2 regions of the Streptococcus viridans genome follow, and region 1 is predicted to be linked to the other one. Evidence: predicted binding sites of a transcription regulator. Region 1 holds the regulator's gene; the other holds the start of a gene.

Evidence for each region. The regulator Rex, encoded in region 1, represses fermentation and respiration genes when NADH is low (regulators of the CRP and FNR family bind a similar motif). The targets are predictions, from matches to a motif close to TTGTGAANTANTTCACAA.
Region 2: adhP (alcohol dehydrogenase AdhP) is a predicted target of Rex. The motif match lies at 11,011-11,028, and genes of this name have one in related genera.

Annotation. Positions count from the first base shown of each region.
Region 1 is NZ_LR134266.1:923,220-939,701, reverse strand. Features, by position in the region: gene EL081_RS05055 (PedC/BrcD family bacteriocin maturation disulfide isomerase) at 1-37, shown strand, start outside; gene mutY (A/G-specific adenine glycosylase) at 217-1,371, opposite strand; gene pta (phosphate acetyltransferase) at 1,463-2,437, opposite strand; gene EL081_RS05035 (RluA family pseudouridine synthase) at 2,458-3,348, opposite strand; gene EL081_RS05030 (NAD kinase) at 3,345-4,163, opposite strand; gene EL081_RS05025 (GTP pyrophosphokinase) at 4,147-4,818, opposite strand; gene EL081_RS05020 (CYTH domain-containing protein) at 4,914-5,480, shown strand; gene EL081_RS05015 (ribose-phosphate diphosphokinase) at 5,543-6,499, shown strand; gene EL081_RS05010 (cysteine desulfurase family protein) at 6,509-7,636, shown strand; gene EL081_RS05005 (DUF1831 domain-containing protein) at 7,626-7,973, shown strand; gene EL081_RS05000 (DUF4649 family protein) at 7,973-8,209, shown strand; gene EL081_RS04995 (redox-sensing transcriptional repressor Rex) at 8,303-8,947, shown strand; gene radC (RadC family protein) at 9,134-9,817, opposite strand; gene EL081_RS04980 (hypothetical protein) at 9,879-10,157, opposite strand; gene EL081_RS04965 (class A sortase) at 10,467-11,216, opposite strand; gene gyrA (DNA gyrase subunit A) at 11,225-13,687, opposite strand; gene EL081_RS04955 (L-lactate dehydrogenase) at 13,883-14,869, shown strand; tRNA gene EL081_RS04950 (tRNA-Arg) at 15,020-15,091, opposite strand; gene rpsA (30S ribosomal protein S1) at 15,168-16,367, opposite strand.
Region 2 is NZ_LR134266.1:409,037-425,518, reverse strand. Features, by position in the region: gene rnpM (RNase P modulator RnpM) at 1-119, opposite strand, end outside; gene nusA (transcription termination factor NusA) at 130-1,275, opposite strand; gene rimP (ribosome maturation factor RimP) at 1,321-1,809, opposite strand; gene trmB (tRNA (guanosine(46)-N7)-methyltransferase TrmB) at 1,975-2,610, opposite strand; gene ccrZ (cell cycle regulator CcrZ) at 2,607-3,401, opposite strand; gene EL081_RS02345 (ABC transporter permease) at 3,442-4,497, opposite strand; gene EL081_RS02340 (ABC transporter ATP-binding protein) at 4,494-5,225, opposite strand; gene EL081_RS02335 (HIT family protein) at 5,293-5,706, shown strand; gene EL081_RS02330 (hypothetical protein) at 5,720-6,016, shown strand; gene brpA (biofilm formation/cell division transcriptional regulator BrpA) at 6,075-7,247, opposite strand; gene EL081_RS02320 (GNAT family N-acetyltransferase) at 7,244-7,777, opposite strand; gene tsaE (tRNA (adenosine(37)-N6)-threonylcarbamoyltransferase complex ATPase subunit type 1 TsaE) at 7,780-8,229, opposite strand; gene EL081_RS02310 (NCS2 family permease) at 8,351-9,772, opposite strand; gene EL081_RS02305 (Cof-type HAD-IIB family hydrolase) at 10,037-10,849, shown strand; gene adhP (alcohol dehydrogenase AdhP) at 11,140-12,162, shown strand; gene EL081_RS02295 (PTS sugar transporter subunit IIB) at 12,509-13,498, shown strand; gene EL081_RS02290 (PTS mannose/fructose/sorbose transporter subunit IIC) at 13,526-14,329, shown strand; gene EL081_RS02285 (PTS system mannose/fructose/sorbose family transporter subunit IID) at 14,348-15,259, shown strand; gene EL081_RS02280 (DUF956 family protein) at 15,340-15,708, shown strand; gene serS (serine--tRNA ligase) at 15,926-16,482, shown strand, end outside.

The sequences.
Region 1 (16,482 bases):
GTCTGAAGAAGAAATCAAAGCATTCGCTCATCTATAAAAAATTGAGGCTGGGACAAAAGTCCTAGCCTCTCAATTGTTTTTGGATTGTCGAGCAAGACGCAGTGGTTGAGTGGGCTCTACTACGCTGATTTCATCTGCTTTTAAAGCCCTACTCAACTGTGCGGAGGTGGGACGACGAAATCGAATTCTAACGAATTACCGATTTCTGTCCCACTCTCAATTTTCATTTTCTGTAAAAGTCGTCCAAATCTTTTGCTGGGGTTTGGCAAAAGGATAGGCCGAAAATTCTTCTGGTTGCAACCAAACAGTCGATTCACTGGTTGCTTGTTCTCCTTCTTTTACTAGGCCGTAACGAAGTTGAACCTGCCACTTGCGATGCGAAAAGACATGCTGGACCATGGGATAAGTTCTCTCTTGCCAATCAATGACCAAGTCATAGTCCTGTTCAAAGGAGAGAATCTCTAAATTGTCCTCTGCTTGTTCTTTCTCATCCAGTAGAGACAATTGGCCCAGGTTCTCAGTTAGACTATCCACTTCAATCAAGGGAAAATGCCAGAAGCCTGACAAGAGTCCTTCCCGCTCATTTTTTTCCAGCAGGTAGCGCCCTTGACTATCCTTGATAATAAAGGCTGTAAGATAGACTGGTACTGGTTTCTTCTTAGGAGCCTTGATGGGATAGCGATCCATGGTCCCATGCTGATAGGCCGCGCTAAACTCTTTTACAGGGCTCTCTTCGGGCCGTGGATTGACTGGTGATTCAATATCTGAGCCCAGATCCATCAAAGCCTGATTGAAATCACCCGGGCGGTCTGGATCGATCAAGACTTCCATCATGGCGTGAAAAATCTTGCGATTGGTCGGGACTCCGATATCGTAGTCCACCTCAAACAAACGAGCTAAAACCCGCATGACATTGCCATCCACTGCTGGCTCTGGCAAGCCAAAAGCAATACTCGTAATGGCACCAGCTGTATAAGTTCCAATTCCCTTGAGTTTTGAGATAGCCTCATAGCTTGATGGGAAAACATCCCCATGGTCCTCCATGATTTGCTGAGCAGCTTTCTGCATGTTGCGGACCCGTGAGTAATAGCCCAAGCCCTCCCAAGCTTTTAAGAGCTTTTCTTCTGGAGCCTGAGCCAGATCCGCAATCGTCGGAAACCAGTCTAAAAAACGCTCATAATAGGGAATAACCGTATCGACACGTGTCTGCTGGAGCATAATCTCTGAGATCCATATTTTATAAGGATCCTGTGTCCGTCTCCAGGGGAGATCTCGTTTATTGGCATCATACCAGGCTAATAACTTTTCTCGGAAAGAGGCAATTTTTTCCTCCTCCCACATGATAATCCCGTAATCTTTTAAATCCATCATATTCCTAGTATACCATAGAATGACTTCTACTTTAGAGATTCTGACTCTACCATAAAAAGGCCTAGGAAACACCTAAGCCTTTCAATCATTCTTATCGTTCCACAGCTTGAGCTGCTGTGATCAAGGTCAATTTGTAAACGTCATCTGCATTACATCCGCGAGAAAGGTCGTTAACTGGTTTGTTCAACCCTTGCAAAACTGGTCCTACTGCAGCAAAGCCACCGAGACGTTCTGCCATCTTGTACCCAATGTTACCCGCCTCAATACCTGGGAAGATAAAGACATTGGCTTGTCCTGCCACCTTGCTTCCTGGAGCTTTCAATGCTGCTGTTTCTGGTACAAAGGCAGCGTCAAATTGCAATTCCCCATCAATTTCAAGGTCTGGACGAAGTTCATGAGCGATTTTTGTTGCTTCCACAACTTTATCAACACTTTCACCGAAACCAGAACCTTTGGTTGAATAGCTCAACATGGCGATTTTCGGATCGATGCCAAACATCTTGGCTGTGATAGCAGAGTTGATGGCAATTTCAGCCAAGCCTTCAGCATCTGGATTGATGTTAATCGCACAGTCTCCAAACAAGTAACGTTCAGAACCACGAACCATGAGGAAGGCACCTGAAGTGCGTTTGACATTTGGACGAGTTTTGATAATTTGAAGGGCTGGACGAACAGTTGCAGCTGTTGAGTGAATGGCACCTGATACCATACCATCAACGATTCCCAGATGTACCAACATAACACCAAAGTAGTTGACATCGTCTTGCAAAATTTGACGCGCTTCTTCTTCTGTCATTTTACCCTTCCGACGTTCTACCAAGGAAGCTACCATCTCATCAAAGCCTGCGTAAGAATGCGGGTCGATAACTTCGTATCCTTCCATAACTCCTTCAATTTCAAGGTAAATACGAATTTTATCTGGATTACCAAGCAAGACAGGTGTAACGTCTGTTTCTTTGACAATGCGTTTTGCTGCTTGCAGAATACGAGGCTCTTCCCCTTCAGGTAACACAATACGAGCATTCTTACCAACGAGGTTGGTTTTGAGGCTTTCAAAAACTTCCATGAGTTTCTCCTTTGAAAAAATTAAATATTTGATAACTGTTTTAAGACTTGGCTAAAATCATCTGGCAGAGAGCTTTCAATTCGGAGCTCCTCATCCAAAAAAGGATGATAGAAAGCCAAGGAATGGCAATGCAAGGCTTGTCGAAGAATCCCATCTTCTAACGAACCTCCATAGAGGTCATCTCCCAAAAGTGGAAAACCAATATGAGAAAAATGAACGCGAATCTGATGGGTCCGGCCTGTATGCAACTGGATATCCACCAGATGAATATCACCGAAAGACTGAACAATTTGGTAGCTGGTATGAGCATACTTACCACCTTTTGCTACTTTTCGGGTAATAATGGAGTCTTCATCACGCGCAATGGGAGCAATGATATCCCCTTTACTTTCCAACTCCCCCTTACCCTTTACCAATGCAAAGTAACGTTTTTGAATGGTCTTAGCCTGAAGTTGTTTATCTAAGCGAGCATGGGCATAGCCATGTTTGGCAAAAAGCATGATCCCACTGGTATCCTTGTCTAAACGGGTGACAATATGAACGAGCTGATTTTCATACTGATTGCGAACATAGTAACCCTTGACAAAGTTCGCAATGGTATTGGAATGAAGGGAGCTAGGAATGGATGCCACTCCTGCTGGTTTGTTGATAACCAAGAAATGATCGTCTTCGTACAAGATTTCCAAATCACGATCAATGGCTTCCAAGGCTTCATAACCTTCCTCAGAGGGAATATCAATCGTTACCTTGTCTCCGATATCCAGAAGATAAATGGCATTTTGTTCGACGCCATTGACTAAAATCTGACCTCCAGAAAACTTGATCTTGGCCAATAAGCCTTTTGAAACCTGATGTTTCTTCAGAAAGGTTTTAACCTTGACATGTTCATCTGCAATAAATTCGAACCTCATTCGTCAATATCTCCGATAAAGGCATCCTTGACCCGATTCCAGAAACTGGTATGGCTTGGGCTCGCTACGAAATTGATCTTGTGGTTATCAATCTGGTACTCGATATGGGCGATATTTCGATAGGAATAGGTTGAATTATCAACAGAGAGAATGTGAAAACCTGGCCGGCTAGGAGTGATTTCAATCTTATCTTTTTTGGGAACAATAATCGATGACCCCAAAGTTCGATAGACACGATTATTCAGACTAGCGATTTCAGCAATCTGAAGCGCTTCGATCGTCGGGTGAAGCACAGCTCCTCCCAAAGATTTGTTATAAGCTGTGCTACCTGTAGGGGTCGAAACCGTAATACCATCCCCTCTGAATCGCTCAAAATGAACGCCATTGATGGTTAAATCAGCCACCATAGTTCGATCGCTACGTTTGATTGTCGCTTCGTTAAGGGCTCGCATAATCTTCGTATCCCCATTATCAAAAGTCACTTTGACATTAAGGATTGGGTAAGATACCTTGGCACCTGTATCGAACTTGAGATTTTCTACCAACTTGTCAATCTCATCATCTAAATAGTCCGTATAAAATCCAAGATGCCCCGTATGCACCCCAACAAAACGAACCCGATCCAATTGACTCTCGTACTTATGAAAAGCCGAAAGCAACATGCCATCCCCACCGATAGAGATCACGATATCCGGATGCTTCTCAGTTAAGATAAAATTATTCTTTTTTAATTTATAACGAAGTTGTTGAAAAACCTCTTCGCTCTGGCGTTTTCGATTCCGAATAATCGAAACCTTTTTACCTGTAGTCCTCATCTGTATCATCACTATTTCCGACGCCATCGTTTAATTTACGATGCATTGGATCAAAAAGAGCTTGCGCCTCCTGAATGGCATCACGAATGGCACCCATTTCCTCATCGAGTTGATAAGCCAAATTCGCGGTGACTTCAAGACGCTTCTTAATCTCGTCCGGAAAATCTCCTTTATATTTGTAATTTAATGAGTGTTCAATGGTGGCCCAGAAATTCATAGACAAAGTACGAATCTGAATCTCTGCCAAAATCGTTTCATAGCCATTAATGGTATCTACTGGATACTCTACCACTACATGATAGCTTCGATACCCACTTGATTTCTTGTGACGAATATAGTCTCGTTCTTGAACCACGCGCATATCCTGACGCTTCCGCAAGACTTCTAGGACTTCGTCTACGTCATCTACAAATTGAACCATGATCCTCAGACCAGCAATATCTTGCATATCTTGAGCCAGGTTCTCTTCAGATATACTTCTGCGTTCCATCTTTTCGAGAATACTCTCAATCGGCTTCACACGACCGGTCACAAACTCGATTGGGGAATGCTTTTGTTGTTTGCGATACTGCTTTCTTATCCCACGAAGTTTAATCTTCAACTCCCCAACTGCTTGGATATAGGGATCTAAAAAATTTTCCCAATCAATCGCCATTGAATCACCTTGTCATCTCAAAGTTTTTTGTATAAAATAAACACATCTATTATTATATCATAAAGAGCTTGCAAACGAAAGAAAAGGACGTAGCTATGAATCATTTAGAAATTGAATTTAAAACCTTACTAACCAAAGAAGAGTACCATTCTCTAGAAGACTTTTTCAAGGACCAACCTCCTATCCGACAAACCAATCACTATATTGACACGCCCGACCAAGCTATCCGGAATCATCGGATGGCCTTGCGAATTCGTACCTTAGCTGATCGGGCTGAGCTAACCCTTAAAGTACCGCAAGATGCGGGACATTTTGAATACAATCAAGCCCTTACTTTTGAACAAGTAGAAGCCTTTCTCTCCAAGAAGAAACTCCCTCAAGGTGAGATTGCCAGCTTTCTCACTGATTTAGACATTCCACTAAATTCCTTAGATGTCTGGGGAAGTCTAGAAACAGAGAGACGGGAGAAAAGAATCCCTAAAGGATTATTAGCTTTTGACCGTAGTCGGTATAACTCTATCGAGGACTATGAGTTAGAAATGGAGGTGGATGCTGCTTCAGATGAAACTTATTTTCACGAATTTCTCAAGGAAAAACAAATTGAATACAAGTCAGCAAAAAGTAAAGTAGCAAGATTGGCTCAAAGTTTGCTAAAAAGCTGAAATTACTGAATTTTTTTGCTAAAATAAGACTAGACAAAAATATCTAAATGAGGATCAAATACATGTCAGAAAAAAACAATATGAAGCTCTTCGCACTCAACTCCAACCAAGAAATTGCACAAAAAATTTCGGAAGTTGCTGGCATCCCACTCGGAAAGCTTTCTTCACGTCAATTCTCAGATGGTGAAATCCAAATTAATATCGAAGAAAGTGTGCGTGGATATGATATTTACATCATCCAATCTACTAGCTTCCCAGTGAACAATCACTTAATGGAATTGTTAATCATGGTAGATGCTTGCCAACGAGCAAGTGCCCATACCGTAAACGTGGTCCTTCCATACTTTGGGTATGCTCGTCAAGACCGCACTGCTGCTCCTCGCGAACCAATTACAGCAAAATTAGTTGCCAACATGCTTGTCAAGGCAGGGGTAGACCGTGTTGTAACCCTCGATCTTCATGCGGTTCAAGTACAAGGCTTCTTCGATATCCCAGTAGACAACTTGTTCACGATTCCTCTATTTGCTGATCACTATATCAAACAAGGTTTAACCGGTTCAGATGTAGTGGTTGTCAGCCCTAAAAATTCTGGAGTGAAACGCGCACGCAATCTTGCAGAATATCTAGATGCCCCAATTGCTATCATCGACTACGCCCAAGACGACTCTAGCCGTGACGAGGGCTACATCATCGGGGATGTTAAAGGTAAAAAAGCAATCCTGATCGATGATATTTTGAATACAGGAAAAACCTTCTCTGAGGCTGCAAAAATTGTTCAACGCGACGGCGCTACTGAGATTTATGCCGTTTCTAGTCACGGACTTTTCGTTAAAGGAGCTGCAGAATTACTAGACCAAGCACCGATTAAAGAAATTTTAGTTACAGACTCTGTAGCAACCCAAGAACAAAAACCAAAAAATGTAAAATACATTACTGCAAGTGATTTGATTGGGGATGCCCTTGTACGTATCCAAGAGCGTAAACCAGTTAGTCCACTCTTTGCATACCACAAGAAATAAGGTGATATCGTGATTTATTTTGACAATGCGGCAACCACTCCCCTAAGCCCAGGAGTAATCAAGGTGATGACAGAAACGATGGAGACCAGTTTCGGAAATCCCTCTAGCCTCCACTCCCATGGTCGTCAAGCGAAAAAGATTCTTAGAGATGCTAGGGAATGCGTTGCAACTTGTTTAAAGACCTCTAGTCAACAGATTATCTTCACTTCTGGCGGGACCGAAAGTAATAACACTGTTATAAAGGGCTACTGTCTCAAACATAGACAGCAAGGGAAGCATATTATTACCACGGCTATTGAGCACCATGCCGTTTTGGAACCGATTGAGTACTTGGTCGAGGAGTTTGGGTTTGAAGTGACCGTTATTCAACCCGTTGATCAAAAGATTCGTCCTGAAGATATTCGTGCTGCACTTCGTCCCGATACTATTTTGGTATCCACCATGTATGCCAATAACGAAACAGGCGATCTCTTACCCATCAAGGCCATTTCTGACCTTTTAAAAGACCATCCTGCTGCTTTTCATGTCGATGCTGTCCAGGCCGTTGGTAAACTTTCTATAGCACCAGAAGAGCTAGGAATCGATTTCCTAACCGCATCCGCCCATAAATTTCATGGGCCAAAAGGGGTTGGCATCCTCTATGCTAGAAAGCCTGACTTTTTCAATCTCTTACACGGGGGTGACCAAGAAGACAAGCGTCGGGCTAGTACAGAGAACTTGATTTCAATTGCTGGAATGGCTCAAGCCCTCAAAGAAGCAACTGATCAGTTAGAAGCAAATTATCAGTATATTCAGAGCTTATCTGAACGTATCCTAACTGGTCTAGAAGATCTAGATTTCTATCTGAATAGCACAGACACTAACCTTCCTCATGTCTTAAATATTGGCTTTCCTGGTATCAGCAATGATATCTTACTGCTTCGTTTAGACATGGCAGGTATTTCAGTCTCAACCGGCTCCGCTTGTACAGCAGGAACTGTTCAACCAAGTCATGTCCTTGCAGCTTATTACGGCGAAGATTCGCCTCGCTTGAAGGAATCTATTCGCATTAGTTTATCTGAATTCAATACTTCTGATGAAGTCGATATTTTTATTACAACCATTCACAAAATTTTAGGAGAATTACATGGCATTTGAAACTTCTGTCTCATTAACAGACTGCGATTACACATACGCAATCCATCCAAATATTAAAAAATATACCCTACGCGACAATACCTTTGCCCAAACAAAGGTTGGAAACTACGAATTAAATCGTCTATTAGAAGCTGTTCCAAATAGCGGAGATGGCTTTAAGCTAAAAATTATTATCAATAAGGATTTAACAGGATTTAAAATTAACATTACTGACAAGTCAGGCCTTCGTTTGGTAAATATTTTTAAAAATCCAGAAAACAAAATCATCCAACAAAAATTCTACTTCCTCATGGACAGTTTAGTTGAGCGCGAAATCTTTGAAAGGATTGAAAAGTAATGACCAATGCTCCTCTAGTCCTCACCTATTTGGATGCATACCAAAAGGAACGTCAGATTAGCTACGATAATTTGGATCACTGTCTACTAGCTTTTTCAGGCTGTGTGACCCTTCCAGATTCCTATCAGGTTGTTTCCGTGACCTACAAGGGGCAAATTTTACCTTTCACTGGAAGAATCGGTGACTTCTATCGCTATCTGATTCAGTTTGATCAGAGTTTAAGAAATTCCAACTAACAAAGAAAAGCACCATTTTGGTGTTTTTTTAGTAGAAGATAGTTGCTTTATTCACAAACTTTTTATAAAATAGATTTGAAAGGTTGTGATATTGTGAAACAAGATAAGACTAATCCAATTCCTCGTGCTACTGCCAAACGACTCTCTCTGTATTACCGCATTTTTAAACGCTTTAATGCAGAGAAGATCGAGCGAGCAAATTCAAAACAGATTGCTGAAGCCATCGGTATTGACTCCGCGACTGTTCGTCGCGACTTCTCCTACTTCGGAGAGTTAGGACGACGTGGTTTTGGTTATGATGTCAAAAAGTTAATGAACTTCTTCGCAGATCTCTTAAATGATAACTCCATCACCAATGTTGCTATCGTCGGGATTGGAAATATGGGAAGTGCCCTGCTTCACTATCGCTTCCATGAGCGAAACAAAATGAAGATTGTCATGGCATTTGATACGGATGATCATGACTTAGTAGGTACTAAAAGTAAAGATAACATTCCGATTTACGGCATCTCAACACTAAAAGAAAAACTAGAGGGACAAGAGATTCAAACAGCTATTTTAACCGTTCCAAGTGTAAAATCTCAAGAAGTTGCAGATTTACTGGTTGAAGCTGGTATCAAGGGAATCCTTAGCTTTTCTCCAGTACACCTAACAGTTCCAAAGGATGTGGTTGTCCAATATGTCGATCTAACCAGCGAACTGCAAACCCTTCTCTACTTTATGCGCAAAAATTCATGATAAGCAAGAGAGTGGGACAGAAATTGGTAATTCGTTAGAATTCAATTTCGTCGTCTCACCTCCGCACAGTTGAGTAGGGCTGTAAAAGCTGATGAAATCAGCATAGTAGAGCCCACTCAACAACTGCGTCTTGCTCGATAATCCAAAGACAATTGAGAGGCTAGGACTTTTGTCCCAGCCTCTTTTCTATACCAATAAATCTGTCTCCTCCCGGTAGCTGTAATAATCATCAGTTGAAACAATCAGATGGTCAAGAAAAACAATTCCTAGACAATTGCAGGCTTCAATCATTTGTTGAGTGACGCCATCATCATTCTTGCTCGGATGAATGATTCCGGATGGATGGTTGTGAACTAAGATTAAGGACGTCGCCATATGCTTGATGGCATAGTGCAATATCTCTCGAGGTTCTGCAATGCTACGATTGACTGTACCGATAAAAATCACTTGTTGATGAATAATTTGATTTTGGGTATTCAGATACAATGCCAGTAAATGCTCCTGTTTCTCATGGCCTATTTTTTGTTGCATCATTTTTGCCAGCTTCTGACTACTCATGATTTGTTCCGTTTCAATCACTTGTGAGGTCTGGATTCGTTTCCCAAGTTCCATAGCAGCTAATAGCTCAATGGCCTTAACTTTTCCAATTCCTGGAACTTCCTGTAACTCCTGAAAGCTCATACTAGCCAGTTCCTTTAAACTCTTTAGCGAGCCCAACAAGTCTTGAGCAATCTCGTAGACTGTTTTATTTTTGTTCCCCGTCCGTAATAAGATGGATAGCAATTCTTGATGACTGAGCTTATCAGGGCCTTCTGTTAGCAAACGTTCTCTAGGTAAAAGACCAGATTCTTGAAATACAATATGATACATAAAAACCTCCTCAATTAATAATTCGCAATTGAGGAGGAAAATGGATGATTCTGTATAAAATTTATATAGGACAAACTACTTCCCTTAGGTTTTCAAGGATTCGATTTTCTTCGTTTGAAAAGTTAATTCTATAGCCTTCTTGCACTTGTTCCAAAGTCGCTAGGAATTGACGAATTTCGTATCGAATTAAGTGCTCTTGATTATCAGGAAGGTTTTTAATGGTTTCAAAGACCTGTTCAACCTCGTAGATCCCCTTGGTAATGAGCCCCGTTTTTGGAAAATCATTGACCAGTAAGCCATAGAAGTTTCTTAACAAAGTATAGATATCTTCTGTGTGCATTCGGTTCCTCCAAGCTTCTTTCTATCACTCTTCTATTATAAAATAGAAAGCATGCAAAAATATGTCAGTCAGGTAACATTTTATGACTATCCTCTTACAAGTTGGCAGAAAATTAACAAAAAAAGAGGCTGGGACAAAAGTCCTAGCCTCTCAATTGTCTTTAAATTTTCGAGCAAGACGCAGTGGTTGAGTGGGCTCTACTACGCTGATTTCATCAGCTTTTACAGCCCTACTCAACTGTGCGGAGGTGGGACGACGAAATCGAATTCTAACGAATTACCGATTTCTGTCCCACTCTCTTTTCGTTGATTATAATTGCATTTGATTATAAGATTCTGTGAAAGCTTCTAGTATATCTTTTGGTGCTTTTGAGTAATCTACTGAAGTTTCCAAAGTACCTTTTACAATCGTACGATAAGTTGCTGCAGCATCCTCACAGGTCACCAAGGTAATTTCATTTACCCCTTCTCTATCTGCAATGACATCGACTCGATCTGGCGTCACTGTTTCAACAGAATTGATGACATAGGTATAGACTTTATCCTTATCAGTGATATAGATTTTCATTCCAGCTTTGGCATGTTCTAATGGAGAAAAGAGCATTTCATTTGCCCCGGTCAAACCAAAGACATGGTGACTAGCCAAGGAGTAATTCCTTTGCCCCATAACTTGGTCCTCTTTCATGGTACCTGCCCCATAATAGAGTCCCACATTATCTAAGCCTTTAAAAATCGGAAGGTTCATCTTCAATTCTGGAATGGCTATCCCCCCAATAACAGGCAACTTCTGCGCCTGCCACTGGGCATTGATAACAGATTCTGTAGAAAGCGATTTGACTTCTTTAAAATCAAAGCTAGTCTTGGCATCTTTATTCTTATCGATAGTCTTTTTCGATACCTTGCTAACCTGGTACTGATTGGTATGCCAAACCATGATCATGTTCCGAATCGGAGCATTAAAGATCAGAGCGATAGACAAAAGGATCAGCAAGGTAGCAAAGATATTGATCAAGCGATTGCGTAAGCTTGTTTTCCTCTTTTTTCTTCTTCTTGAAGCCATTTTTTATCCTACCCTTCACTTTCAGTTTCAGTCTCTGACTCATCTTTTTCGTCAGCTTGAACCGTTGTAAAGGTTACGATTTGGGCATCTTGATCCAGACGCATAACTTTCACACCCATGGTCGAACGTCCAGTTTGAGAAATATTGGCAACGCTGGTACGAATCATGACGCCTGTATTGGTGATAATCATCAAATCCTCATCTCCTTTGACAGTCATGAGTCCAGCTAGAGGACCATTTTTATCAGCTACATTAGCAGTTTTAATCCCTTTACCACCACGTCCTTTTGTTGGATACTCATCTGCACGCGTGCGTTTACCGTATCCCTTTTCAGTGATAATCAATACTTCATCTTGATCTGTAATGACGCTTGCACCGACCACTTGGTCTCCTGGACGAAGGTTGACACCTCGAACCCCAGTTGCCGAACGGCCCATGTTCCGAACCACAGACTCTTTGAAGCGGACAGAATAACCAAATTTAGTCCCGATGATCACGTCCGTATTTCCGTCTGTGAGGAAGACATTGATCAGCTCATCCTCGTCTTTGAGGTTTAAAGCTTTCAAGCCATTTTGACGAATATTGGCAAACTCAGCTACACTAGTCCGTTTCACCAAACCTGAACGGGTTGTAAAGAAGAGATAAGCGTCTTCACTACGGTCTTGAGCAACGTTAATAATGGTCTGAATGGATTCTCCATCATCTAACTTAAGCAAGTTGACAATCGGAAGTCCCTTGGCTGTACGACCGTATTCAGGGATTTCATAGCCTTTGAGACGATAAACACGTCCCTTGTTGGTAAAGAAGAGCAAACGATCATGGGTACTGGTAGAAACCAATTCACGGACAAAGTCATCATCCTTGACCCCTGTACCTTGAACACCACGTCCCCCACGTTTTTGAGCAGTAAATTCATCCTGATCCAAGCGTTTGATGTAGCCTTTATTAGACAGCGTAATCAATACATTGGTCTCTTCAATCAAGTCTTCGTCTTCCAGTGAAAGAACTTCTCCCACCATCAACTCCGTGCGACGTGGATCTCCAAACTTGCGTTTTACTTCATCCAGCTCTTCCTTGATGATCGCGACCACACGCTCTGGCTTGGCTAAAATGTCAGCGAGATCAGCAATCAAAGCAATGAGATCATCGTATTCGCTTTGAATCTTGTCACGTTCCAAACCAGTCAAACGACGAAGACGCATATCCAAGATAGCTTGACTTTGACGCTCAGAAAGTTTAAACTTACTCATCAATTCAGCTTGAGCTTCTGCATCTGTCTGGCTATTACGGATGATTTTAATCACTTCATCGATGTGATCAAGAGCGATTAAGAGACCTTCCAAGATATGAGCACGAGCTTCCGCCTTCTCTTTATCAAAAATCGTCCGACGAGTCACTACTTCTTTTTGGTGCTCAATATAAGATCCTAGGATCTCACGAAGAGAGAGAATCTTAGGGACACCGTTTTGGATGGCCAACATGTTAAAACCAAAGTTGGTCTGCATTTGGGTCATCTTGAAGAGGTTGTTCAAGATAACATTGGCTGATGCATCGCGACGGACTTCAATGACGAAACGAACCCCTTCACGGTTGGACTCATCCCGAACTGCCGTAATTCCATCAATCCGTTTTTCTTGAACCAAGCGAACGATGTGTTCATGCACTTTAGTCTTATTGACCATATAAGGGAATTCTGTAACGACAATGCGTTCGCGCCCTGTTTTGGTCTCTTCAATCTCCGTGCGAGAACGTAAGACAATTGAGCCCTTTCCTGTTTCATAGGCCTTATGAATACCTGATTTGCCCATGACCAAGGCCCCAGTAGGGAAATCTGGTCCAGGAAGCACTTCCATCAACTCACGCGTTGTCACATCAGGATTGTCCATCATTAACTTGACAGCATCAATAGACTCACCGAGGTTGTGTGGCGGGATATTTGTCGCCATCCCTACCGCAATCCCTGTCGCACCATTGACTAACAAGTTAGGGAAGCGAGCTGGAAGAACGTTTGGTTCCCTTTCACTGGCATCATAGTTATCTGTGAAATCAACTGTATTTTTGTTGATATCACGAAGCATTTCAAGAGCAATCTTGCTCATACGAGCTTCTGTATACCGTTGGGCAGCGGCTCCATCTCCATCCATAGAACCAAAGTTCCCATGCCCATCTACAAGCATGTAACGATAACTCCACCATTGAGCCATTCGAACCATAGCCTCATAAATAGAGGAGTCCCCATGCGGATGGTATTTACCCATAACATCCCCAGTAATACGGGCAGATTTCTTATGTGGTTTATCTGGCGTAACACCAAGTTCATTCATTCCATATAGGATTCGACGATGAACTGGTTTTAAACCATCTCGAACGTCAGGAAGAGCCCGAGCCACGATAACACTCATAGCGTAATCGATAAAACTGGTCTTCATTTCCGATGTTAAATTAACATCAACTAAGTTATTATCCTGCATTAAAACAATGCCTCTCTTTAATTAATTCACCATACTATTATAACACATTTAGTGCTTTTTTTCTCCTTCGGAACACAAGAGTAAAAACGTTTACATCGTCTAAATTAAGCGTAAAACCGTGACAAAGAATTGTAAAAGTGGTAGAATAAATGCGAATGGGAAAACCCAAAAAAATAGAAGGAGACGTTTAGAATAATGACATTAACTAAACAACATAAAAAAGTTATCCTTGTTGGTGACGGCGCTGTAGGTTCATCATATGCTTTCGCACTCGTTACTCAAGGAATCGCACAAGAATTAGGTATCATTGAAATCCCTCAATTGTTTGAAAAAGCGGTTGGTGATGCTGAAGACCTTAGCCACGCTCTTGCCTTCACTTCTCCTAAGAAGATTTATGCTGCTAAGTACGAAGATTGTGCGGATGCTGACCTCGTTGTTATTACTGCTGGTGCTCCTCAAAAACCAGGTGAAACTCGTCTTGACCTCGTTGGAAAAAACCTTGCCATCAACAAATCAATCGTTGAGCAAGTTGTTGCTTCAGGATTTGACGGTATCTTCCTTGTAGCTGCTAACCCAGTTGACGTCTTGACATACTCTACTTGGAAATTCTCAGGTTTCCCTAAAGAACGCGTTATCGGTTCTGGTACTTCTCTTGACTCAGCTCGTTTCCGTCAAGCTCTTGCTGAAACTATCGGTGTTGATGCACGTTCGGTTCACGCCTACATCATGGGTGAACACGGAGACTCAGAGTTCGCTGTTTGGTCACATGCTAACGTTGCCGGTGTGAAATTGGAACAATGGTTGCAAGCAAACCGTGACTTGAACGAAGCTGACCTTGTAGATCTCTTCATCTCTGTACGTGATGCTGCTTACTCAATCATCAACAAGAAAGGTGCTACTTACTACGGTATCGCCGTTGCCCTTGCTCGTATCACTCGTGCTATCCTTGATGATGAAAATGCAGTACTTCCACTTTCAGTCTTCCAAGAAGGTCAATACGGAGTTGAGAACGTCTTTATCGGTCAACCAGCGATCGTTGGTGCACACGGTATCGTTCGTCCAGTAAACATCCCATTGAACGACGCTGAAACACAAAAAATGCAAGCTTCTGCAAAAGAATTGCAAGCAATTATCGACGAAGCATGGAAGAACCCAGAATTCCAAGCAGCTTCTAAAAACTAAACAAATAATGAAACACCATGTCTTAGGACATGGTGTTTTCTTGATATCATCGAAAAGGGCACTGAGAGTTCGATACTGCTCTTAAAAATTCACAGGTATCTTTCCTATCCAGATACAAAAAAAGAGAGCCTCTCCGCTCTCCTATCCTTATCCACCCTGAGGGAATCGAACCCCCATCTCAAGAACCGGAATCTTACGTGATATCCATTACACTAAGGGTGGCAACTGTTATAGTATATCAAATTCTCGAGAATTTTACAAGTAAAAAAAGCTTACCGAGAGGTAAGCTTTTTGAATATTACAATTCGATATCGCCAAACAAGTCAGCCATTGAGAATCCAGTTTGAGTTTCTGGAAGTTCAAAGTCACGTTTTTCTTGTTTTGGACGACGTGGACGTTGTTGACGTTTTTCTTGTTTTTCGCCTTCTTCTTGAGCTGGACGTTCTTCAAGAGCTTTAATAGAAAGTGATACACGTTCATCAGCAGCATTTACTTCAAGAACTTTAACAGTTACTTCTTGTCCAACTTTAAGCACATCTTTTGGATTTTCAACACGTTTGTGTGAAATTTGTGAGATGTGTACAAGTCCATCGATACCTGGTAATACTTCAACGAATGCACCGAAGTCAGTCAAACGTTTAACAGTACCTTCGATGACATCACCAGCAGCCAATTTTTGTTCAACGCCATCCCATGGTCCAGGTGTTGTAGCTTTCAATGAAAGTGATACGCGACCTTCTTCTTCGTTCAAGTCAAGAACTTTCACTTCGATTTCTTCACCAACAGTTACGACTGATTTAGGTGAAACGTTGCGTTCGTGTGACAATTCAGTCAAGTGAACCAATCCATCAACACCACCAAGGTCGATGAAAGCACCGAAGCTAGTGATACGAGCAACTTTACCAGTTACAACGTCACCAACGTTCAATTTACCGAATACTTCAGCGCGAGCTGCAGCTGATGCAGCTTCAACAACTTCACGACGAGAAAGGATGAAGCGGTTTTCTTTTGCGTCAACTTCTTTGATTTTAGCATCAAATTCTTGACCTACGAAACGTTCAGTGTTACGTACAAAACGAGTATCAAGCATTGAAGCTGGAATAAATCCACGAAGTCCTTCAAATTCTACTGAAAGTCCGCCCTTAACAGCGCGAGTTCCTTTAACAGTAACAACTTCTTCTTCACGTCCGACCAATTTGTCCCATGCTTTGCGAGCTTCCAAACGTTTTTTAGATACAAGGTAAGTTACTGTATCAGTATCTTTACCAACTACTTGACGAAGAACAAGCAATTCAAGTGTTTCACCTGGTTTTACCAAGTCGTTGATGTCCGCATCACGATCGTTTGTCAATTCGCGAAGAGTCAAGACACCTTCGACACCAGTTCCAGAGATTGCAACGTTAGCTTGTGTAGCGTCAACTGTCAAAACTTCAGCAGTAACAACATCACCTGGCTCAACTTGGCTAACACTGTTTAGCAAATCTTCAAATTCATTCATCTAAAAAATCCTCCAACAATCAAGTTTTCTAAACTTGACATACTTATAATTATTTTTCCTAAGCAAGCACTCGCAACGTAATCAAAATGATCTACAACGACATCTTCATATAAAG
Region 2 (16,482 bases), 510 kb from region 1:
GTCGGATCGATAAAAACTTGACCTTCTTTATTTTTTACGATTCGCAAGAGATCTCGTTTATCGATGACCTCATTTGAAACAACAGACTTGCGTAAAGGGATTTTTCTTGTCTTTACCATGATTCCCTCCCTATTCGTCTACAGAATCCAAATCACTTTCTACTTCTTCAAAAGCAGGCTCTTGACTTGCTTCCATTTCTTCGTACTCACTAGCTGATTTGATATCAATCCGGTAGCCAGTTAAGTGAGCCGCCAAGCGCACGTTTTGACCACGACGACCGATAGCAAGAGATAGTTTGCTATCCGGCACTACCACAAGGGCATGCTTGCTGTCTTCTTCGTCAAAGATGACTTGATCGACCTCAGCAGGCGCAATGGCATTGTAGATAAATTCTGCTGGATCTGGAACCCACTCAATGACATCAATATTTTCTTCTGTTGGAACCATACGATCCAATTTCTGATCGTAACGAGCTGGGTGGAACTTGCTAGTAATCTTTTTGATGTTAGACCCACCACGACCAACGATGGTTCCAATCGCATCTACGTTTGGATTATGGCTACGAACCGCCACCTTGGTCCGGTCTCCAGCTTCACGCGCCACGCTCATGATTTCAACCGTTCCATCGTAAACTTCCGGAATTTCTTGCTCCATCAAACGTTTGATCATTTCTGGATGGCTACGGCTTACGAATACGTTCACCCCACGAGGATTATCTTCCACTTTGTAGACAAAGACTTCGATGCGATCATGAGATTGGAAGACTTCACCTGGAATTTGGTCTTGTTTAGACAATTGAGCTTCGATAGACCCTAAATTCACATAGATAAAGCGATTATCAAAACGCTCAACCGTTCCACTCATGATTTCATTTTCATGTTCTTTATAAGTGTTATAGGTAATCGCACGAGTTTGCTTACGCATTTTTTCCATGATGGTTTGTTTGGCAGATTGCGCTGCGACACGGCCAAACTCAGCAGGAGCTTCTTCAAACTTGATTTTATCTCCCAATTCATAAGCAGAGCTGATGGCAAGAGCATCTTTCAGGCTAATTTCCAATCGGCTATCAAATACTTCATCCACTACTTCACGAACGGTATAAACGCGGAAGTCACCAGTCTTTTCATTAAACTCGATAGCCGCACTTTCTGCTTGACCATATCGTCTCCGGTAAGCCGAACGCAACGATTCTGTGACAGCTTCAATGATATCTTCTTTTTTGATTCCTTTGTCTTCTTCCAAGATGCGGAAAGCATCAAGCATTTCTTTACTCATTCTTTTCTTGCTCTTAGGCTACTAAGAGCCTTCCTTTCTTTTCTGCTATAATTTGACAGCTAATCTTGCTTTCGATACAAGACTATAGGGGATTTCAATGGTTTTCTTTCTGGTTTTGTCCATGTATTCCATGGTCAATTGGTCATCTTCGAACTTAACGAGCGTTCCTTCAATGACCTTTTGTTTATCAACTGCCTTGTACAAGCTGACATGGATATATTGACCCAGAGCTTTTTCCACTGCATCTTTAGTTTTTAAGGGACGCTCCAAACCAGGACTCGTCACTTCTAGGAAGTACTGTTCTGGGAATGGATCTGGTTGAATCTGATCCAACAGAGGACTAATCACTTCTGTTAAATCTGCCGTATCATTTAGGGTAATACCACCTGGCTTATCAACAAAGATACTTAGAACATAATCTCCTCCCATCTTTCCATATTCAACATCCACCAATTCGAATGGAGCTTGGATGGCTGGTTGAAGAATTTCTGTTACTAATTCAACAATTGTTGCGATAGGACAACACCTCCTCACAGACAAGAGGCGAAGATGTGTCTTCGCCTCTCCTTTTCTATTCGTTTTAAATATTCTAGCACAAGTTCCGTCGAAATGCAAGAATTTCGCCTTCCTGATTCATCCAGCTATCATCCAAAAGAAAAACGCCTCCCTTTTCAGAAGACGTTGATCCTTACCTAGACTTTAAAATTGTGCCTCAACTCGATAAATGACCTGACCCTTACTTGAAAATTTCTTTTCATATTCGGTCATGACATTTCCCTCAAAATCACTAGCATGAAGATCTAGCCAGACACCCTTCAAGGTCATTCCATACTGAGAAAAACTCACCAAACTGTATTCAAAGAGTCCTCGATTGTCCGTCTTGAAATGAATCTCCCCGTGCTCTGGTAAAATTTGTTTGAAGGTATCTAAGAAGCTCTTGTAGGTTAGACGACGTTTTTCATGGCGTTTCTTGGGCCAAGGATCTGAAAAATTAAGATACAATTGATCAATCTCACCGTCTTCAAAGTAATTGGTCAAGCTATCCCCGTCTACCCAAAGTAACTTGATATTGGGAACGTCAACTTCTAACACCTTGTCCAAAGCGTAGCTTAGTACTGATTTTTGAATATCAATCCCGATATAGTTAATGTCTGGATTTTGTTTGGCCATTCCAGTAATAAAGGCTCCTTTACCGCTTCCTACTTCAATATGAATAGGATGGTCATTTCCAAAAATCTCATGCCACTTCCCTTTGGCTTCTTCTGGCTTCAAAATGACAAATTGCGGATTGGCTTCTAATAATTCGGTTGCACCCTTGCGGTTTCTAACTCTCATGCTTCCTTCCCATATTTTGACCGGAAATTACGCAAGGCATAAATTTCTCGGTTCACATTCTCTAAATCATTGTTTTCATAGTATTTTACAATCTGACAAAGGAAAGAGTATTGACCAAACCAGTACAATTTACCAAATACAGTTTCGTTGTATTTGTAGCCGTAATAGACCAACCAATCCTGCCACTGAGAGTCTGGAATGTAGTGACTTAAAACATGAGCCACATCCATCATCCGATCTGTTAAGCGGACAGAATCCCAATCAACCAAATAGATAAATCCACTGTCCGTTTCAATCCAGTTACTGTGACGGACGTCTCCGTGAACAATGGTTGCATAATCTTCTCGAAAAGCTGGAACAGTCTGTCGTAAACTCTTTAATACAGATTGCAAATAATTGTTTTGACGCAAAGCGATTGGCAACTGACTGCTCAAAGAATTCAATAAATCTAATGGCGATTCAGCTGTGTAGCCCAACTTTCTCAATTGTGTCATCAAGGGGCGTGAACGGTGCAAACGAGTCAGGATATGAACCACTTGCTTTTTCCCCATCCCATTCGGAGTTAAAATTTCTCCATTTAACCATTCTTGTGCGCTCATCACATTTCCGTCAGGTAAGCGTCGGCTCCATAAGAGTTGTGGAGCAATTTGTTCTTTAGCTAGCCCCGCTAATATTGGGGTTGTATTCATTTTGACAAATACTTTCCCCCCATCCGGATAAGTCCCCATAAAGGCTTTTCCGCTTTTACCAGCAATTGGGGTCAACGTTAGCTCTTTTTCGTTCGAGTCCATCTATTCCTCCGTAAACAGTTTCCCATCTATTTTACTAATTTTAAGGCGTTTCGTCAACTAATCGTCTCACCTTGAAAGGTGCATAACCATAGGCTAAAAAGGCTGTGAAAGCTAGCAAGGCCAAGACGAGAAGTTTGTCTTCAAAGACCACCAATCCCAGGCCTCCCTCAACGAGAACCACAAACAAAGTTACCGATTGGACTGTTTGAAGAAGGCCTCGTGTTTTAGCATGAATTTCTAAGGGGAAGAGTCGAGTCAAATACTGATAGTCAAAGGCCTTGTAAAGTCCGAGCAATTGAAAAACAAGTAAATAATTCAAGAGACCCGCGACGGCCACTGCTACTAACGTTTGCGGGATGAAGATAAAGACAGCGATGGATAGTCCTAATAGATGCAGGCTCATGGAAAACAGGTCACCATTTCTGAGGTAAGAACGGAGATACAGGTTGTTCCAGGTCTTAGCACTGACTTTCGGAACCATGCTTGTCAGCTTATCTAAATAAGCCCGCCGTTTTACGCTGTTAGTCATTCCTTTTACTGTTGTAAAAAGGGCAAAAAATCTTAGAATACTTTGCTTTCTCAGGTTTTCAAGCTCTACGATTCGCTTCCAATCAAGACCCGCCTGGTTATAGAATCTTTTTCCCTTCCCTTGAAAAATAAGAACCTTCAACAAAAAGAGAACAGCCAAATAAACCACTACAATGGTAAGAGACAGTCCTAAAGCCAAAGCCAATGGGACAAATAGGACAAGCACAAGGGTTTGTACAATTCCCCAGAAAATAGTCGCTCGTAAGATTTGTTGGTTCAAATAGCCTTTCAATTGCTCTTCTTTTGCCAGAAGGAAAATCATGTCTGGCTTCTCAAGATAGGTAGCGATAGAACCAACTGGAAGCAGGAGCAAAGGAGCTAGGGCAAGTAGAAGGAGGAGAAGGCTCTTATCTTCTGGTAGGGAGCGCAAAAATTGACTGTACTGAACCGCTAAAAAGCCTAGAAAAATCAGGAGAAAGAGGACAAAGTGATCATTAAACACATAGCGAGAATATTTCAAGCACTGATTGCGAAAGGTCGTCTTCCTCTTTTGTAAAACTTCAATCATCGGTCCGCCTCTTTTGTTAGTGCAAGGTAAATTTCATTCAAATCGGCATCTGCCATTCCAAATTCTGTCCGCAATTCCTCTAAAGTCCCCTGAGCACGGACCTGCCCCTTATGAAGAATGACAAAGGCATCACACATTTTTTCAGCAGAATCCAGCACATGGGTACTCATTAAAATAGATTTCCCCTTCTCTTTTTCCACCTTCAATAATTGAATTAAATCTGAGATCGCAACTGGATCCAAACCTAAGAAAGGCTCGTCGACAATAAACAAACTTGGATCAACAGCAAAGGCACAAATAATCATGACCTTTTGTTTCATCCCCTTAGAAAAATGGACAGGAAACCAATCCAATTTTTCCTCTAGTCGAAATTGCTTCAAGAGAGGAGTCACACGCGCAAAAACTGCTTCCTGATCCAAGTCATAGGCCATCGCCACTGTCTCAATATGCTCACGCAGGGTTAACTCCTCATAAAGGCTCGGTGTTTCAGGAATATAACCAATTTTTTGGCGATAAGCACTTGGAGAAGTAGCTAAAGTCAAACCATCGATCCGGATTTCGCCAGCATAGGGACGCAGTAGACCTATAATTTCATTTATGGTCGTTGATTTCCCTGCTCCATTCAAGCCAATCAATCCAATTAATTGACCATCGCCAACCTCAAAACTAACATCTTTCAAGACAGGGATATTGACATAGCCTCCTGTCAGGTTTTTTATTTCTAACATATTTTCTTAGCTTTCTGGTATAATGTTCTTATATTATAACAAAATCTAGCGAAATTGAGGTACATTTATGGTTTCGGATTGTATTTTTTGTAAGATTGTTGCCGGAGAAATTCCTGCTTCTAAGGTCTACGAAGATGACCATTTTCTTGCTTTTTTAGATATCTCACAGGTCACTCCAGGCCATACCCTTGTGATTCCAAAAAAACATGCCCGTAATCTATTGGAGATGACACCAGATGAAACGGCTGCCCTTTTTAACATCGTTTCAAGAGTCACCAAAAAAGTGGAAAGTGCTACACAGCCTCAAGGAATGAATATCATTAGTAACATGGAAGAAATTGCGGGTCAGTCTGTCTTCCACACCCATGTGCATATTCTTCCACGCTACTCTCAAGAGGACGATTTAAAGATTGATTTCATTGCCCACGAGCCTGATTTTGACCGCCTTGCCCAATTAGCCAAGGATATCTCAAACCATTAAAAAGGAGCTTACTATGAAATTAAGAGATCTAATTTGGTTTGCGACTGGAGCAACCATCAGCTATCAACTTGTTAAAAATCGCGAACCTCTGAAAAATGAATTCAACGAAACCAAGCAACTCACGGATGGAATCCAATCAAACCTTTCAAAAATCAAAAAGAATATTGAAATCATCCAAGAGCAAAGAGTCCTTTTAAATCAACTACTGGAAGACTTCTCCTATAAAGCAAGGGTCTTCTCTCAGCAAGCCAACGCTTCTGTAGAACAAATCCAAACTATTTGGTCTGAGAAATCTAATGATCATGAATAAGCAAAAAAGGTTTTGAGATAGTCGTCTCAAAACCTTTTTATTTTTAGAAGTATTTGACTTAGTTTCCTCCGGTACCAGCTACTGTTGTATCCGTATAAGGTGGCACTGTCGGTGGTTGGTTTGGCGTAACTGCTTCTGAGCTTACAGAAGTTTCTGGAACATAGGAAGGATCATAATATCCTCCACCAGTATCCTGGCTCGCCTCTACTGGACTTTCACCACTTTCTGATGAAACGCTTCCCCCAGTTTCGTCGCCATCCAATAGAACGGCACTTGTTTTGAGCTTGCTTACAGGTGATAAGCCCAGACTTTTACGCAGAATATTCTGCATCTTCAACAGGTGCTCTGAAGTAACGATTTGGTAACTTCCGCCATCCGCTAGGGTGGCATCTTCACCTTTCAACTGTTCCATACGGATGTTCTTCAAGGCATCTCGATAGCCCATCAAGTTCATCAAGTTATTCGTATCCAAGGAGATATTGGTCTGCATATTATCACTAACCGCTTCAATAATTCCTTGATAGTTGCTCAGACCATCCAAAGTCAATACTTTCTTGATGATCTTTTCGATGACTTCCCGTTGGCGTTTTTGACGACCATAGTCTCCTTCTGGATCTTGGTAACGCATCCGTGAGTATACCAAGGCTTGCTCACCATCAATCTCTTGACGACCTGGTGGAATTTTCGCTGTGTATTCCGGTTCATTTTCTTCAATCGAAATATCAAAATCAAATGGATTGTTCACCGTTATGCCACCAACCTTATCAACCAGTTGGACCAAGCCTTTCATATTGATCATCGCATAACGGTCGATATGAATATTCATCAAATCTTGGATGGTTTTAATGGCCAATTCTGCTCCACCTTGAGCATAAGCCGAATTTAGCTTAGCTTGGACAGTTTCTCCATCTTGCGTAATATTGGTCAAGATATCCCGTTCCAAACTCATAATCGTTGTTTCACGCGTCTGTGGATTCACTGTCACGAGAATCATGGTATCGCTATTCCCTACCCACTGATCCTCTCTTGAGCCTGATCCAGTATCCACCCCCATGAGCAAGATGGTCATTGGTTTGTTTTCTGCGATGACATTGTTTTCATCGCCAATCCCTTTATAAGTCTTACTCAACGAATTTGTCGACTGATTGAGGATGGTCAGCCCATAGGCTCCAAGCCCGATTGTCGTTACGGCCAACAAACTAAAAAACATTAATAGAATTTTTTTAATCATAGATTCTGTCCATCTATCAGTTTACCCATTAGGTAAACATCCAGATATTCCCCTTCCTTGTATACGCCCCTCTTGCGGAGACCTTCAATTTCAAATCCTAGCGTTTGGTAGAGATGGACGGCTCGTTCATTTCGAACTTGGACACTGAGGTCTAATTTCCGAAGGAGGTTGGTACCTTCTGCCCATGCGATTCCTTCTTCTAGGAGAATACGACCCAAGCCCTTATTCCAATAGGCCTTTCGAACAACGATAAAGAGATCTCCAATATGACGCAAGGCCCTATTTTGATCCGCCGCAATATTTAAGACGCCTACCAAATCCTCACTCAAGTATAACAAAAGACATAATTGGTTGTCTGTTTGTGCTTGTTCTTCAGCAAACATTTCTAACTCTTGCTTGGTCATCCCAAGCCCTTCTGGAGCCAAGGTCATAAAGTCAGATTCAGTCGCCACATCTTTAAAAAAGTCAAGTAAACGCTCTGCATCCGAAGCCTCAGCCTCTTTCAAAAAGAGATCCAATACCTGTTCCATCTTCAAGCTCCTACAGAAGTTAGAAATGAGTCCTTTAATTGTTCTGCACGTTCACCGACAGCTGACAAGCGTATCTCACGTCCGTCGCCGTCCTTGAGCAGTTCAACCTTTAAATATCCAGCAGAAAGACTGGTCTCTAGCAGTTCGCCCCACTCAATAACGGTCACCCCTTCACCAAATAAAAAGTCATCCAAATCAATCGAATCTGGATCGTCTCCAATACGATAGACATCCAGGTGATACAAGGGCAAGCGGCCTTCATATTCTCTCACAATGGTATAAGTGGGACTTTTAATCATCTGACGAATATCCAACCCTTGAGCTAGACCTTTTGTAAAGGTTGTTTTCCCAGCGCCAAGATCCCCTGTCAGAATCACGACATCCTGTTTTTCTAACCGTTGACCCAACTGTTTTCCAAGTGCGATCAACTCTTGTTCATTTTGACTTTTCATTGCTCCATTATACCAAAAATAATTGATTCTTGCCCACTATTTTTAGTCGATCACTTTCGGCCTCACCTGAGACAATCAAAAAAGCTTGGACGATTTGTCCAAGCTTTCTTCTATGTTCATTCTAGTGCAAGGCCATACTGATAAAGTTCAGAATAAACAAAGCATCTAGAATCCAAATCATACTGTGAACCTCTTTGGCTTCACCTTTGACAAGTTTAGTTACTGTATAAGTAATAAAACCTGCTGCAATCCCATTTGTGATGGAATAACTGAATCCCATAAAGATAGAGGTGAAGAAGGCTGGTACAGCTTCTGCCATATCATCCCAATGGATGTTTTTCAGGCTACTCAACATCATGATCCCAACGATGATCAAAATCGGTGCTGTGGCTGCTGTCGGTACAATAGCAAGAAGGGGACTAAAAATACTTGACACTGCGAAACAGATGGCTACTACAAGGGCTGTCAAACCAGTCCGTCCACCAGCTCCAATTCCCGCAGCTGACTCAACATAAGTCGTCACATTCGAAGTACCTGCAATAGCACCAACAGATGTCGCTACGAGGTCTGAATAAAGGGCTTTATCCAATTTAGCGGATTGATGATTTTCACCATTTGTAGCAACGATTCCGACTTTTTCTCCTGTACCAATCAAGGTACCAATCGTATCAAAGATATCTGTCAAGGAGAATGCTAAGATGGCCATCAAGGTTTCAGGAAGACGAGAAGTATTGGTAATCAAAGAACCTAATCCTTCTGAACCAAGTGCAGCACCAAAAATTTTCCCAAGATCATTGACAGCTGCTCCAAGATGGGTGCTAGAAAAGTCAATCGTTGAAAGATCAACAATGCCAAACACAATAGCAAGGACTGTTGTCGTAAGGATTGAAAGGATAATACCACCTTTAATGCCCTTGATGACAAAGAAAACAGTGATAGCTAAGCCAGCCAAAGCAAGGAGGACTGTCGGACTATTGAAACTAACAAGTCCTGGGACCGCTGCAGAATTTGCTGTAATTGCCGCATTCGCCTTGTCAGCCCCTTCTCCTGCCACCGTATAAGTATGTGGATCAATTGAAAACTTCAACAGGCCAGCATTTTTAATTCCGACATAAGCCAAGAAGATTCCGATACCAGCTGAGATAGCTGAACGCAAAGCATTTGGAATTGACTCAATAATCATTTTCCGAACATTTGTTAATGTAATAACCAATGAAATGAGTCCGCAAATAAAGACCATTCCCAAAGCTTCTTTCCAAGAATAGCCCATCCCAAATACCACTGTAAAGGTAAAGAAGGCGTTCAAGCCCATCCCTGGTGCTTGGGCATAAGGCAGATTCGCATAGAAAGCCATCATGAGAGTCCCAACGACTGAACCAATAATGGTTGCTAGAAATACTCCTTGAGCAGGCATTCCTGTTTGGGAAAGCATTTGAGGGTTTACAAACAAGATATAAGACATGGCAAAGAAGGTCGTTAAACCAGCTAATACCTCTGTACGAACCGTCGTTCCGTGTTCAGATAGTTTGAAAAACTTATCCATTTTTCCAATAAACTCCTTAAAAAAAATAAATCTGCTCGCGATTCAATCACGAACAATACCAATATTTTATCAAATATTATTCACTTATACAAGAGATTCATCTGGACAATCTTTCGTGTCATATCATCTTCTATTCGAAAGACTGAAATTTTCCTGTTTATCTGGTATAATGGTAGCATTCGTCTTAAAATATGGTGCTCTATACTCTATAAAACATTCCTTATTTAGAGTTCGAAAAACCATACAAATGAAAGGATTCTTCCTATGAATAAGAAACTAATCGCTGTCGATTTAGATGGCACCTTATTAAATTCTGAGAGCAAATTATCATCCTATACGATTGAAACCATCCAGAAAGTCAGTGAACAAGGCCACCAGGTCATTATTACAACTGGGCGTCCCTATCGAATGGCAGATCACATCTATAAGGAATTGGGATTGGAAAGTCCCATGATTAACTTTAACGGCGCTCTCACTCATATTCCAAATAAAAAATGGTCGAAAGAACTATCCATGACCCTTGATAAAAAATACCTCCTCGATATGGTCGAGAGAGAAAATGACATCCAGGCGGACTTTATTGCAGGAGAGTACCGAAATAAGTTTTATGTCACCCATACCTACCACCATACGATTGATCCCGCCTTATTTGGGGTTTCAAAAATCTCCTCCAAAACAAAATTCGAAGCTCGTAAAGTTACCGAAAACCCAAATGCCATCCTCTTTCAAACACGCGCTGAAGATAAGTATGCTTTAGCCGAAGAAATGCGTGATTACTACCATCACGAGCTAGAAATCAATAGCTGGGGTGGTCCCCTCAACATTCTTGAATGTGCTCCAAAAGGCGTCAATAAGGCCTTTGCCCTCAACTATCTCCTCGAGACTTACGGACTTGATCAGAAAGACCTTATCGCCTTTGGAGACGAACAAAACGATACAGACATGTTGGCTTTCGCAGGAACTGGTTATGCAATGAAAAACGCCAATCCTGTCCTCCTCCCCTATGCCGATAAACAAACCGAGTATACAAATGATCAGGACGGCGTTGCTCGTCAACTAGAAAAACTCTTCCTATAAATAAAGTGAATCGCTTGAATCACCTTTTACAAGAAAGGATTCAAGCTTTTTTGTTTTCTCAAACATACGAAACTTTATAGGGACTTTTTCTAAAAATAATTTAACCAGTTAAGTTTATTTTCAGAAAATTTTCTATGTAAACGCTTGCTAACTGATGGAGTTTGTGATAAAATTAACATAACAAAAATAAAAAAGGAGCCTAGCTCGTTTCATACGATAATGATTCAAGTGATGTTACTTCTCGTTTTATTACCGTCTCTAATTCAACTAAGCTCTTGAGGAGGAAAACTATGAAAGCTGTTGTTGTAAATCCAGAAGGTACTGGTGTTGAAATTGTTGCAAACAAGGAGATGCGCCCATTAGAAACAGGGGAAGCTCTTGTTCAAATCGAATACTGTGGTGTCTGCCACACGGACTTGCACGTTGCTCACGGAGACTTCGGTAAAGTTCCAGGCCGTGTTCTTGGACACGAAGGAATCGGGATTGTTAAAGAACTTGCTCCAGATGTGACAAGTTTAAAAGTCGGTGACCGTGTCAGTGTTGCTTGGTTCTTCGAAGGATGTGGCACTTGTGAATACTGTACAACTGGTCGCGAAACTCTTTGCCGTACTGTAAAAAATGCTGGTTACTCTGTTGATGGAGGAATGGCTGAACAATGTATAGTAACTGCAGACTACGCAGTAAAAGTACCAGAGGGATTAGATCCAGCTCAAGCTTCTTCTATTACCTGTGCCGGTGTTACAACCTACAAAGCTATCAAAGAAGCCAAAGCTGAACCAGGACAATGGATCGTTATCTATGGAGCTGGTGGACTAGGAAACTTGGCTGTTCAATATGCTAAGAAAGTCTTCAACGCTCATGTCATCGCTGTTGATATCAACAATGATAAACTCGAATTGGCCAAAAAAGTTGGGGCAGACTTTGTCATCAACGGTCACGAAGTCGAAGATGTCCCAGGATTGATCAAAGAAAAAACAAATGGTGGAGCTCACTCTGCTGTCGTAACCGCTGTTTCTAAAGTAGCCTTCAACCAAGCAGTAGATTCAGTTCGTGCGGGTGGTCGCGTTGTTGCAGTCGGACTTCCTTCTGAAATGATGGACCTCAGCATTGTGAAAACAGTATTAGATGGTATCCAAGTCATCGGTTCTCTTGTAGGAACTCGTAAAGACTTGGAAGAAGCCTTCCAATTTGGTGCAGAAGGCTTGGTCGTTCCAGTTGTTCAAAAACGTCCAGTAGAAGATGCTGTCAAAGTCTTTGACGAAATGGAAGCCGGAACCATTCAAGGACGTATGGTACTTGACTTCACCAACTAATCAACTCAACCTATTAGACCAGCCCAAATGGACTGGTCTTTTTTAGTTTCTCACAAACAGGACCTGCAAGGGGTTGCTATATTTTTATTTTACCTATTAGAAGCTACTACTACTCTTTTTAGAAACTTTGGTTCCCCTTCATTCCCCTCTTGTCAAGGAATTCCAAAGGATTTTCGAATTTAATGGCTAGATATAGATATTAATAATTCAATATATCAAAACCTCTCTTTTTCCTTTAATTTAGTACTGAAAAATTGACTTTATCATGAAAACGTTTTATAATAGATAAGCTTAAAGTTTTCTTAAACTGAAAGTCAAACAAATTTTATAAGGAGGAATGTCAATAATGAGTATTGGTATCATTATTGCTAGCCACGGTGAATTTGCAGCTGGAATCCACCAATCCGGCTCGATGATCTTTGGGGATCAAGAGAAAGTTCAAGTGGTTACGTTCATGCCAAGTGAAGGCCCAGATGATCTCTATGCTAAATTCAATGCTGCTGTTGCCGCATTTGATGCAGAAGATGAAGTCTTGGTTTTGGCTGACCTTTGGAGTGGTTCTCCATTTAACCAAGCGAGTCGCGTTATGGGAGAAAATCCAGATCGTAAATTTGCGATCATCACTGGATTGAACCTGCCGATGTTGATTCAAGCTTATACAGAGCGTTTGATGGATGCAACTGCTGGCGTTGATAAAGTTGCTGCAAACATCATCAAAGAATCTAAAGATGGAATCAAAGCTCTTCCAGAAGAATTGAATCCAGTCGAAGAAGCAAGCACTGCTTCAGTTGCTCCTGTAGCCCAAGCTGCGATTCCAGAAGGAACGGTTATCGGAGATGGAAAACTCAAGATTAACCTTGCCCGCTTAGATACACGTCTTCTTCATGGACAAGTCGCAACTGCTTGGACACCCGATTCAAAAGCTGATCGGATCATTGTTGCTTCAGATTCTGTTGCCAAAGATGAACTCCGTAAGGAATTGATCAAACAAGCGGCACCAAATGGTGTGAAAGCAAACGTTGTCCCAATTCAAAAATTGATTGAGGTTGCTAAAGACCCTCGCTTTGGAAATACCCATGCTTTGATCTTATTTGAAACACCTCAAGATGCTCTTCGCGCCATCGAAGGTGGTGTTCCGATTAAAACCTTGAACGTTGGTTCAATGGCCCACTCAACTGGTAAAACCATGGTTAACAATGTGTTATCAATGGATAAAGATGATGTGGCTACATTTGAAAAAATGCGTGATCTTGGAGTTGAATTTGACGTCCGTAAAGTGCCAAATGACTCTAAGAAAGATTTGTTTGACTTAATTAACAAAGCTAACGTTCAATAATCGATTACTTACGAAAGGATTTTAAACATGTCTATTATTTCTATGGTATTAGTGGTCGTTGTTGCCTTCTTAGCAGGTCTTGAAGGTATCCTTGACCAATTCCAATTCCACCAACCCCTTGTTGCTTGTACCTTAATCGGTTTGGTAACAGGTAACTTGACTGCTGGCATTATGCTTGGTGGTTCACTTCAATTTATTGCACTTGGCTGGGCAAACATTGGTGCCGCAGTTGCACCCGATGCTGCCCTTGCATCTGTCGCTGCTGCCATCATCATGGTACTTGGGGGAGACTTCAGTACAAAAGGAATCGCTGTCGCTCAAGGTGTCGCTATTCCACTTGCAGTTGCTGGTCTTTTCTTGACCATGATCGTCCGTACCCTTTCCGTTGGTTTGGTTCACACTGCCGACGCTGCTGCTAGAAAAGGGGATATCAAAGGTGTAGAACGCGCTCACTTTGTGGCCCTTCTTCTTCAAGGTCTTCGTATCGCCATTCCTGCAGCCCTCTTGTTGATGATTCCTGCTGAAACTGTTAAAACTGCTCTTGAACAAATGCCAAAATGGCTCTCTGATGGAATGCAAATCGGTGGTGGTATGGTTGTAGCCGTTGGTTATGCCATGGTTATCAACATGATGGCAAGCCGTGAAGTTTGGCCATTCTTTGCCATTGGTTTTGCTCTTGCAGCCGTTAGCCAATTAACTTTGATCGCTCTTGGAGCAATTGGTGTTGCCCTTGCCTTGATCTACCTTACTCTTTCTAAGAAAGGTGGCAATGGAGGTGGCGGAGCCGCTACTTCTAACGATCCAATCGGCGACATTCTCGAAGACTATTAAGAAAGGTGTGACACTATCATGACTGAAAAATTACAATTATCTAAATCAGATCGTCAAAAAGTTTGGTGGCGTTCAACCTTCTTGCAAGGTTCTTGGAACTATGAACGGATGCAAAACTTGGGTTGGGCTTACTCATTGATCCCAGCTATCAAAAAACTCTACACGAAGAAAGAAGACCAAGCGGCTGCTCTTGAACGTCACATGGAATTCTTCAACACTCACCCATACGTTGCCGCTCCTATCATCGGGGTAACACTTGCTCTTGAAGAAGAAAGAGCAAACGGTGCTGCGATTGACGATGCTGCCATCCAAGGGGTTAAAATTGGTATGATGGGTCCTTTGGCGGGTATCGGAGATCCAGTCTTCTGGTTTACAGTACGTCCTATCCTTGGTGCCCTTGGTGCATCACTTGCTGCGTCTGGTAACATCCTTGGCCCACTCATCTTCTTTATCGCATGGAATGCGATTCGTATGGCCTTCTTGTGGTACACGCAAGAACTTGGATACAAAGCAGGTTCTGAAATTACCAAAGATATGTCTGGTGGGATCTTGCAAGACATCACTAAAGGAGCTTCTATCCTCGGGATGTTCATCCTTGCTGTCTTGGTAGAACGTTGGGTATCTATTAAATTCATCTTTAATGTTTCTTCTGTCAAATTAGACGACAAAGCTTATATCCACTGGGATAAACTTCCTGAAGGACACAAGGGTATCCAAGAAGCCTTCGCTCAAGTTGGTTCAGGTCTATCTCAAACACCTGAAAAAGTTACGACTTTCCAACAAAACTTGGATTCATTGATTCCTGGTTTGATGGGATTGCTTCTTACTTTCGCTTGTATGTGGTTGCTTAAGAAGAAAGTATCTCCAATCACTATCATCATCGCCCTCTTTGTAATCGGTGTCTTGGCACACGTTGCTGGCTTGATGTAAGCAAAGATCAACAAAAAAGAAGGTTTCGACCTTCTTTTTATTATGGTATAATGAAATGAACATTGTTACAGGAGGATCACATGGCGCAATCACAGAATAAAACCGTGGAATTCCATACCACTGGTGTCTCTTATCTAGGTGTTGGTGGAAAGGTTGGAAAAATGTTAGTTGGAGATGTGGCTTTTGAATTTTACGCAGATGCTAATGTAGAAGACTACGTCCAAATTCCCTGGAAAGAAATCGAACAGATTGGAGCCAACGTATCCGGGCGTAAAATTAGCCGCCATTTTGAAATTTACACCAAGGAAAGTAAGTTCCTCTTTGCTTCTAAAGACTCGGGTAAAATCTTAAAAATTGCCCGTCAACACCTTGGAAATGATAAAATTGTCAAGCTTCCCACCTTGATCCAAACCATCGCAGCTAAAATTAAAAATCTATTTGCAAAATAGCTCCTTTTCTTGTATAATAAACGAAAACGGATAAGTAAATTAAAGAAATCTTTCAGAAAGTCTGCGGTTGCTGCGAGCAGATAGAAATCTTAATTGAAATTCTACCGTTTAGTTAAAATACAATATCGAATCAAGTGCACACCTGTGAAGTTGGATGGAACCGTGGCTCTGCCACTCCAACACTCTGACAGGTGTGTTTTTTGTTAAAGGAGAAGCTATGTTAGATATTAAACGGATTCGTACAGACTTTGATGCAGTTGCTGAAAAATTAGCGACACGCGGTGTAGATGCTGCCATCTTGAACGAAATGAAAGAAATCGATGCCAAGCGTCGTGACATCTTGGTCAAAGTAGAAGGCCTCAAGGCTGAGCGTAACACAGTATCTGCTGAAATCGCCCAAGCCAAACGCAACAAAGAAAATGCAGATGATAAGATTGCTGCCATGCAAACTCTTTCTGCAGAAGTCAAAGCATTCGATGCAGAATTGGCAGAAATCGATGCGAAATTGACAGAATTTACTACAACCCTTCCAAACATTCCTGCTGATAGTGTACCTGTTGGAGCAGATGAGGATGACAACGTAGAAGTTCGCCGTTGGGGAACTCCTCGCGAGTTTGACTTCGAACTAAAAGCTCACTGGGACCTTGGAGAAGACTTAGACATCCTTGACTGGGAACGTGGTGGTAAAGTCACTGGCGCTCGTTTCCTCTTCTACAAGGGGCTTGGAGCTCGCTTAGAACGTGCTATCTACAATTTTATGTTGGATGAGCATGG